Regions from separate parts of the Marinomonas sp. PE14-40 genome, predicted to be linked through region 2. Evidence: predicted binding sites of a transcription regulator. Region 2 holds the regulator's gene; each other region holds the start of a gene.
What was found. The regulator FliA, encoded in region 2, starts transcription of late flagellar genes. The targets are predictions, from matches to a motif close to CTAAAGTTNNNNNNNNNNCNGCCGATA.
Positions count from the first base shown of each region.

Region 1: the regulator FliA is predicted to act here: its motif matches at 1,161-1,187, upstream of flgM (flagellar biosynthesis anti-sigma factor FlgM).
Region 3: the regulator FliA is predicted to act here: its motif matches at 1,753-1,779, upstream of Q0A08_RS12200 (flagellin).

Region 1 is NZ_CP130700.1:2,661,135-2,664,417, forward strand. Features, by position in the region: gene Q0A08_RS12270 (chemotaxis protein CheV) at 1-284, opposite strand, end outside; gene flgA (flagellar basal body P-ring formation chaperone FlgA) at 423-1,112, shown strand; gene flgM (flagellar biosynthesis anti-sigma factor FlgM) at 1,240-1,551, shown strand; gene flgN (flagellar export chaperone FlgN) at 1,573-2,049, shown strand; tRNA gene Q0A08_RS12290 (tRNA-Arg) at 2,123-2,198, shown strand; gene Q0A08_RS12295 (DedA family protein) at 2,316-2,885, shown strand; gene Q0A08_RS12300 (D-alanine--D-alanine ligase) at 2,882-3,283, shown strand, end outside.
Region 2 is NZ_CP130700.1:2,413,605-2,416,887, forward strand. Features, by position in the region: gene Q0A08_RS11135 (chemotaxis protein CheW) at 1-202, opposite strand, end outside; gene Q0A08_RS11140 (protein phosphatase CheZ) at 214-996, opposite strand; gene Q0A08_RS11145 (chemotaxis response regulator CheY) at 1,006-1,386, opposite strand; gene Q0A08_RS11150 (RNA polymerase sigma factor FliA) at 1,441-2,175, opposite strand; gene flhF (flagellar biosynthesis protein FlhF) at 2,276-3,283, opposite strand, start outside.
Region 3 is NZ_CP130700.1:2,644,617-2,647,899, reverse strand. Features, by position in the region: gene Q0A08_RS12205 (HD-GYP domain-containing protein) at 1-1,495, shown strand, start outside; gene Q0A08_RS12200 (flagellin) at 1,944-2,834, shown strand.

The DNA of each region.
Region 1 (3,283 bases), 250 kb from region 2:
GTAATAATGACAAAGCATTGATCAATATTTTCAATCGGGCTGTCTCCAGTCGCCAAACCAAGATCAAGAATGGGAATAGTTCCACCTCGAATGTGCGCTACACCACGAACAACTGGGCTACTGTGAGGCATGCTGGTCAACTTAGGACACTGAAGAACTTCCTTTACTTTAAAAACATTGATTCCATACACTTGCTTTCCATTCAAGCGAAATAGCAATAACTCAAGGCGGTTCTCCCCAACTAACTGGGTACGCTGATTAACGCTTTCGAGAACTCCGGCCATAAATGCCTCCTACTTGTGATGACACGATTTGAGATTAAACTCTTAAATAGAATATATCGTCCAATGATAGAGTGAATTCTGTTATTTTACTAATCCCTTTAACACCCACTTTTAAATTTTTATGGAAATAACTGCTCTATGAAGCAATACAAGTTAATTTCAATCATATTCGCGTTGCTGTGTAGTAATGTTTTTGCCGCAACAACAGAAGAACAAATTAACTATTTTATAAAAAATATCGAGTTACCTAGATTAGCGTCTAGCTACCCGAATGCAGAAATCATTATTAACTTAGAAAACAGAGGCGGGTTAAATTACCTTCCCGCGTGTGACCAAGCAATATCAGTTGAAAACCAAAGAATAAACTCAAAAAAAAGAACAACTTACGCCATTTCCTGTCAAAATCCAGAATGGAAGTCATTTATCCCAGTATCACAAAAAATCCTGGTAGAAGCGATCAAAGCAATCGCACCAATAAGAAGAAAGCAAACAATTGACGCAAGCAATACTGTCTTAGGTAAAGTTGATTTAACGCAAGTTAGAGGTCAGGTTTATTCACCAGAAAAACCACCTTACGGCCTCATTGCAAAACGTAACATAAATATAAATACCTTTATAACCAAAGAATTAACAGAGCTCCCTATTATTGTTAAACGAGGTCAAAACGTACTTATTTCGGCTCAAAGTGGATTAATTAATGTCAAAATGAATGGCGTTGCTGCTGAAAACGGTACCTTAGGACAACAAATAAAAGTTAAAAACGTAAGTTCTGGTCGTTTTGTGTACGGTAAAGTTGTCTCTGAAGGCGAGATTCGAGTAAACTATTAGGAAATCAGTGAAGAGATTAAAATAACTTTGTATTTATTCATTAAATACCTAAAGTTATAGGTCAATATGCCGATTAAAATGTTAGGCAGGTAAAAAGTTTTAGGCAAAAACTTAGAGGCGAAACAAAATGGCATTTAATATCAATGGGTATGGCAATCAACCCAGCGTAACAAAGAATGATAGATTACAAAAATCTAACGACGAACAAGAATCAAGCAAATCTGTTCAAGCAGAGAAAAGCGGCACACTCACTGATGATACAGTGAAACTAAGTGGTGCAGCACAATCAATGCAAAGTCATCAAACTAAAATTAATAGTATGCCAGATATGGACATGGCTAAGGTCGAGCAAATTAAACTAGCGATCTCCTCAGGTCAATATAAAGTTGATTCAGAGAAGTTGGCGAGCAATATGGTTGCCATGGACTCAATGTTTTAGAGCTAAGACAAACTAATTACCATGCTGCCTCTCATCCCTGTACTTAAACGAAATTTAGAATTATTAAATATTCTTCTCGATCTTTTGACACAAGAAAGAATTGCTTTCGGCTCTTTAAATACAGCTCGCATCCAAGAAATATCTGAAGCTAAACAGTCTGCCATTGACGAATTAGATTCACTTGGAGAAAAACAGCACAAGATCCTCTGTAAATTTGGGGTCATTAACCCAAGGAAACCTGAACCAGGTACATTTAAAAACTGGTTATCTCAACAGTCTCCCGATGATGAAACCCGCCTTCTAGTTGAAGAATGCGAAGAACTACTTGTCCAATGTAAAGGCAAAAACTTTGCCAACGAAAGAGTATTAAGTTCTGTACGTCGTCGTAATCAAGCCATGCTTGAAATCCTTAAAGGCCAAAACAAGAAACACAGAGTCTATACTGCAACAGGTGATAGCCGACCTATCAGCAGCAAACATATCATTGGAAGCGCCTAATTAAGTGTTTATAATCAATGACTAATAATTGAAATAAACACAAATTTAAGGTATAAAATATCCCATATACGAAGTCCTCATAGGTAAACAGGATATACCTGCCGCCTCCTAAGCGGCTATTCCAGGTTCGAGTCCTGGTGAGGACACCATCTCTAATTTATTTCTCCCCAATTAAACCCAACCTTTTCACTTTCTTTACAATTCACTGAACTTTTTATATACCAGAATGTCCTAACTGAAGTTATTAAATTTCTCTGGATAAGCTAATGATAGAAATGCTCATTAACTGGACTCAAAACCCAGCCTTACTCTTTATTGGCATCATTCTTATGTCATACCTACTAGAAGATGCCGCCATCATAAGTGCCGCTCTTTTAGGTGTAGAAGGTAGTCTTTCATACACTGCAGGCTTGATATCTATTTTCATTGGAATCGCCAGTGGTGATTTAATTCTTTACTACTTAGGCAAATCCAGCCACAAGGTTCAGTGGGCAAAAAAGAGACTAGAATCAAAGACAGGCATAGAAATTAGTAAACGCCTACAAAGGACTGCATTTTGGTCAATTTTTATTATTCGCTTCATTCCAGGTTTAAGAAGTATTAGCTACTTAGCCTGTGGCGCATTAAAAGTCGACCTCAGAGTCTTTTTCCTTTCTGTCATGAGCGCCACTGCGCTATGGTGTATCTTTATCTACAGCGCTATTTTCTTCATTGGTGATGCCCTTTGGCTAACTGATTCAGCTTGGCGTTGGGCACTTGCCCCAGTTCTACTTTTGATTATTTATTTTGCTAATAGACAAGTTAGCCAGGCCATCACTAAGGAGCCTTCAGTTTGAAAACACACAGCATCCCATTACCAAAAGGTATTAATGAAGGTATGCCTCCTCTTGAGGTGAGCGATAACATCACCTCATTTTTTGAGTTTTGGCCAGCATGGGCCATGTACACACCCGTCATCATTCAGTGGTTATTATTAAGTGCAAGATACAGAAGCCTGAGCCTCCCACTTATTGCTAATCCAAGCATTCCACTATCTGGCATGGTTGGTGAATCTAAATCTGACATTCTAGACTTAGCATCAGAGGCGTCGTCAAAATCAATCTGCCAATTCACCACTTACCATAGAGGCGAGGCGAACACGGCTGAAGCTGATGCGAGTCAAGCTTTAGAGAAATACTATCAAAAAGGCCTTTCCCTTCCTCTGGTTGCCAAACCAGACTTAGGCTGTCGTGGG
Region 2 (3,283 bases):
GACAGCAATTAACTAATGCATTTAACTGTAAAAATCCGGCGCCACCTTTAACTGTATGAAATCCTCTAAAGATTGCATTCAATAAAGCGATATCGTCTGGGTTTTGTTCTAAATCAACCAGTTGTTCGGATAGCTGTTCAAGGATTTCACCTGCTTCAACTAAAAAATCCTGTAGGATCTCTTCATCAACTTCGAAACTCATCCTCAGCTCCTCTAGAAACCAAGACTGGATAGCAAGTCATCAACTTCGTCTTGGCTATTCAATACTTCAGGGTTGTTGTCACTATTGATGGCTGGACCATGACCTTTTGTGTCATCAACCTCATCTTCTACGTCTTCATGTTCCATACCAGAAATGCTATCAACACGCCCAGCAACAGCAACAAGATGAACAAGCTTTTCTTCAACATCACGGATAAGTTCTGTGACTCGAGTAATAACTTGCCCTGTTAAATCTTGATAACCTTGTTCCAAAAGAATCGCATTCAAGTTCGAATGTAAGGTTGTTGCACTTTCATCTGCTGTTTGCAGAAATACATCAATTCTTTTGTAGAGTTCACGAAATTCAGCGGGGGTTAAATCTCGCTGTATAAGGCGACCCCAATCTTTTCTTAGGTCTCTTGCTTGATTTTGTAGTTGGCTAGCAACTGGAACGCTACTATCGACCATATCCATAGTAGTGTTTGCAGCGCTGTTGGTCATATCAATGACATAGTTTAAGCGATCAGTTGCATCAGTAATTTTTGATGCGCCGTCGACTTGGTCAACGATTTGATCAACAGAATCAACTTTGAAATCTCGGATAGCATCGTGAAGGCTGCGAGTCAGGTAGCCAACTTCGTTATAGAAGTTGTTATGTCGCGCTTCACTAAGATCTTGAATAATTTTAATCGCTCCGGCAAAGTCGCCAGTTTCAATACGATTAATTAAATCTACTGCACCATCTTTCACCTGAGTCTCAAATTCACCAAGCCGTAACTTAGAATTATCAGACATTCTCAGCCCCTATTTTCCGGCATCAATTCGTTCAAAAATCTTCTCGATTTTTTCTTTTAACGCCACTGCAGTAAATGGTTTTACAACATAACCATTAACCCCTGCTTGTGCAGCGGAAATAATTTGGTCTCGCTTAGCTTCAGCAGTAACCATCAATACAGGAATCGTTTTGAGCTTCTCATCCGCTCTAACCGAACGTAGTAACTCAATCCCAGTCATACCTGGCATATTCCAATCAGTAACCAAGAAATCTATGGTTCCTGTTTGTAATATAGGTAATGCAGTTGTCCCATCATCAGCTTCAACTGTATTGGTAAATCCCAAATCCCTTAGTAAATTTTTGATGATACGCCTCATTGTTGAGAAATCATCAACGATTAGGATCTTCATGTTTTTATCCAATGCAACCTCCACAACCCAAAGGTAGTCTATCAAAGCTCATATTTAATCTCGCCAATCACTTAATCTAGCTTTAAGACGCATAGCTGCTTGACTATGTATCTGACTCACTCGCGATTCACTCACACCTAACACAGAACCAATTTCTTTAAGGTTAAGTTCATCATTGTAATACAAAGATAGAACTAACTTTTCTCGTTCTGGTAAAGAATCTATTTCTTGCGCCAATTGTTTTTGAAAACCTAAATCTTCAACAAAAGAGTATGGCGCACTATCCTCTTCATTATCTGTCTCAATATTTAACCCTTCAGAGTCAAGCAACTCTTCGAAGCTAAATAACTGAGTAGACATACTTGATTGCAACATCTCATGATATTCATTTATACCAATATCCATTGCCTGAGATATTTCAAAATCACTAGCCTCACGACCAAGCTTAGCTTCTAATTCTTTAATCGCACTCGCTATTGCTCGTCCATTTCGACGTACCGACCTAGGAGCCCAGTCACTTTTACGAACCTCATCCATTATAGAACCACGAATACGGATTCCTGCATAAGTTTCAAAACTAGCACCTTTTGTCGATTCGAAACGTTTGAACGCTTCAATCAATCCCATCATCCCCGCTTGAATTAAATCATCCAGCTCAACACTGCTTGGTAACCTTGCAAGCAGATGATAGGCAATTTTTTTAACCAAGAAACCGTATTCATCAATAATTTGATTAACTGATGGTGCCGGTTTTTGATTATAGGCATTTAGACCTGTTCTGGACTGCATAATCAAAGATGAACGTAACCTTATATTTGTTAAACCAATACTCTTGAAATAACTGTACTATATTGTTCTATAACTTACTGGTTGAAATAACATAAAGTTACTAACTACCGTATTTCAATGAGCTGTATATGTGACTATATTGCTCTGCAGTATATACTGCTCGGCTTATTATATTATGTGCCCTTGCTGGTTGAATATCATCTGGAATGCGCTGACCGTCTGCGATGTAGACGACTGGCAACCTCTCTTCAATAACAACACTAACCGCTTCACCTAGTGAAGCAGACTCATCTAACTTACTTAACACACAACCATCTAATTGCACCTGAGCATACACATCAACAACAGTTTTTAATACTTGTCTTTGACTTGTACAGGGTAACACTAGCAGTTTCTTTAGATTTGAATGAGCTCTTTTCATCATAAGCAATTGACGCTCTAGGTTTCTATCCCTCGGATTCATACCAGCAGTATCAACCAGAACAAGTGAGAAATTAGAGTATTTATCAAGCACTTCATTCAAATCTGAATATTCATTTACAACAACAACGGGCACATTTAATATACGCCCAAATGTACGAAGCTGTTCATGCGCTGCAATTCTATAGGTATCTGTGGTGACTAAAACAACACTATCCGAACCATGTTTTAACACATGTTGCGCTGCGATCTTACCTATTGTCGTTGTTTTCCCAACGCCAGTCGGTCCCATAAACGCATAGCACCCATGCATTTCAGAACCTTGCTTTTTAACTGGAATATGCTCTGCCAAGTGAGATAGCACTCGATTCCAGTCGTCTTCTCGGCCTAATAATTCAACATCATCGAGAATACCAGAAACAATACTTGACGATAAACCAAGGGAGGTCAATCTCTCTTTTACTTTTGCTTGTGCAGGATCAAGGTCATTTTTCTTTACCTCACCAAGCTTACGCTGTTGCTCAAGCAGTTCTTTTACCTTTTGCAGCTCAGCTTCCATTTCTTTCAATTGAACGCTTTCTTCAGGCTGTTTAATAGATAAAGATTCTTCAATAATAGGATCTTCATCAACCATAGAAACATATTTATTAGCAGGCACAGAGGACATTTGCCGAGCAATATCGGCTTG
Region 3 (3,283 bases), 230 kb from region 2:
AGGGCTTAAAACTGAAGTAAGCTACTCATCAAAAGTCAAAAAAATTGCCAAGCAACAGGGAAGTAAACACAGAATAGTTGCTATTGTAAAAAGACAGATGGTTTTAGATTTTGTTAAACCTGCTCTTGCTTCGGGTCTGCTTTCTTATGATCCGTATTTCTACGATAAGAATATTATCGCCAACCCAAAAGATCGACTTTATGATGCTCAAGAGAGGTTGTTGGAAGTTTGCTTATCTGTCGCGGTTGGCAAATCTGTAAAAAGTTTACGTAAGCTTGATGGGCGCTATGATTCCCGTGATGTCAGAACCCGTTATGAAAAAGGTCAAAGCGCTTTTAAATACTTCCGAAATATTCTTAATGACTACACCCGCGATTATATCTTAGATTTTAAAGAAGGGCGTTTAAAAGAAAATGGTGAAGAGCATGATGCTAAGCCAATTAAAGAAGTGGATGTAGTTACTCGCTCAGATGAGCTAGAAGCACCCGTTAAAAAAGCAGAAGCAACACTTTCATTAAGGCAAAGGTCATTAATAGCAAGAGCTGTTAAAAAAACAAAGGCAGTCAATGTTGCCGATGAAATAAAAGATGCTTTGCCGTTATATGATGAGGCTATGGCCATTGTCTTATCTCAAGAGATGCCTTTTAAGCAAGGTAAGGCATTTGAGGAAGAGGTTTTGGTTGAGCTGATTGATCGACTCATTGCGTCTTACGATAGAAACCCTAGTGCACTTTTGTGTGTTAGATTTGTACGCTCACCTGATACTTATCTAGTAAAGCATCTTATTGGTTGTAGTGTTCTGGCAATACACTTTGCAAAAAGCTTAAAAATGTCTGAAGCTTATGTCAAAGCAATTGCTCTTGGGGGGTTGTTGTTTGATTTTGGCCGCTTCAAGTTACCTGGGCCTATGGTAAACAAGGCTGGAAAGCTATCCGAGTCAGAATTTGAGATGTTTAAAAAGCATATTAGTTTTGGTTTACGGGCTGTGAAGGCGTCTGACTGGCTGGTGAAAATTGTGTATCAAATGCTTGAGGATCATCATGAGAAAATTGATGGTACTGGTTATCCTGAAGGAAAAATTGGCGAGGAAATCTCAGTTTATGGCAAAATGGCCGCCATTATTGACGCTTATGATGCGATGACTTCGACTCAGTCACATAAGAGCCCTATGAGTCCTGCGCAAGCTTGTAAGATAATAACGGATGAGGCCGGCCTTGCGTTTGATGCGGATTTAACTAAGCGCTTTGTGCAGTGTGTTGGTCGAATTCCAATTGGTACCTGCGTTGAATTGTCGAACGGACGTATTGGTTTTGTATTAACTTTAAGTAAAGCATTAACCCCAAAACTTATTCGACAGATTTATTTAGCTAAGCAAAAAACAAGTATGGCACCACAAGATATTGATTTAGAAGTCACCGCAGGTGATGTCTCTATTAAAAGAATTGTTGATGCACAATTAATTGATATAAAAATGGAAGATTATTTATTTGTATAATCTTCTCTAATTCTCTAATTCTCTAATTCTCTAATTCTCTAATTCTCTAATTCTCTAATTCTCTAATTCTCTAATTCTCTAATTCTCTAATTTGTTAATTCAATTCTTTATTTTCTTATTTAAATAAGTAGTTGTTAATATAATTTTTAATTCTTTTTTTATTATGGTTTGGAGTCGTTTTGTAAAATAAATTAAAGCCCAAATCATTGATTTTATTGAGTTTATTTACTTTTTTTTAAAAAAAATCAAATAAAAAGCTAAAGGTTTTATATATTCGATCGATAAGTTATATCTTCAAAATAAATTAAAAAATCAAAGTAAAAAAAGTTATAAAAAAAATTAAAGTAAGTTTTCATGACGTCGATAACTATTGTATCAAGCAAGCAACCAAATAATTAAATAACACTAATGGTTGTTGAGTGAAAATCTTGTTTTAGGAGAGAAAACAATGGCACTTTATGTAAATACTAATACAACGTCATTATACGCTCAGCGTCAATTAGGTAATTCTGGTGACGTGTTAGATAAATCTTTCGAGCGTTTGGCTTCTGGTCAACGAATCAACAGCGCAGCAGATGATGCCGCGGGTCTTCAAATCTCGAACCGTTTAACATCTCAGACAAATGGTCTAAACCAGGCGATGCGAAATGCAAACGATGGTATTTCCTTGGCGCAAACTGCTGAAGGTGCGATGGACGAAACAACTAACATGTTGCAACGTATGCGTACCTTGGCAATTCAGTCTGCCAACGGTTCCAACACTGATGATGATCGTTTGGCTATTCAGCAAGAGATTGCTCAGCTAGCGACAGAGATTGACCGTGTTGCTGATACGACAACCTTCGGTGGACAAAACTTGCTTGATGGTAGCTATGCTTCTGGTAGTTTCCAAGTCGGTGCTGACGCAAGCCAAACAATTAGCTTCTCACTTGCAAGTGGAGGTACTAACAACAGTGTTGATATTTCTGCTGCGGGTGGTTTTAACGTACAGGGCTTATCGACTGCTGCAGGTACAACCATTATTTCATCTCTAACAGCTTCTGTATCTTCTGTTGCCAACGCACAAAGTATGATCGAAATGTTAGGTAGTATGATTGCCGCGGTTGATACTAAGCGTGCTGAGTTGGGTGCGGTGCAAAACCGGTTCTCTTCTACCATTAGTAACTTGGGTAACATTAAAGAGAATGTTGAAGGTGCGCGTTCCCGAATTCGTGATGCTGACTTCGCGGAAGAAACTGCGACTATGACAAGTAATCAAATTCTGCAACAAGCTAGTACGACTATTTTGTCGCAAGCAAATCAAAGACCACAATCAGCGATGTCCCTTCTAGGGGGTTAATAAATCGCGGTTAGATAGTTAACCAGTTTTAAAATTTAGTTAGGCTGCTCTGCGAAGGGCTTATCAGCTGGAGGTTTATTGGTGGCGGTTGATAAGTAAGCAAAATTACTTTTAGCTTTTTGGCGAAAGTTAAAGGGATTTACTAAAGGCTTCTTTTGAAGAAGTGATTTTGGCAAGCCATTAGTATACTAATGGCATAAAAAAGCGGCTGATCAGGCCGCTCTACGAAGGACTTTCAAATGCCGGAGGCAAGAGGTTTGGCGATGGCACTTGAAAATTTCGCTTCTCTCTCCTAGAAGTGATTTCAGCCAAACATTCGAAGTGTTTGGCTTTTTTTTTGTGAGATTGGCAGTCCCACATCATATTTATAGCAATACCTATGCCAACCTTTCTAATGCATTAATAAATTGTAAAAAATCACTCAATTTGAAAAAAACGAACGAATCCTC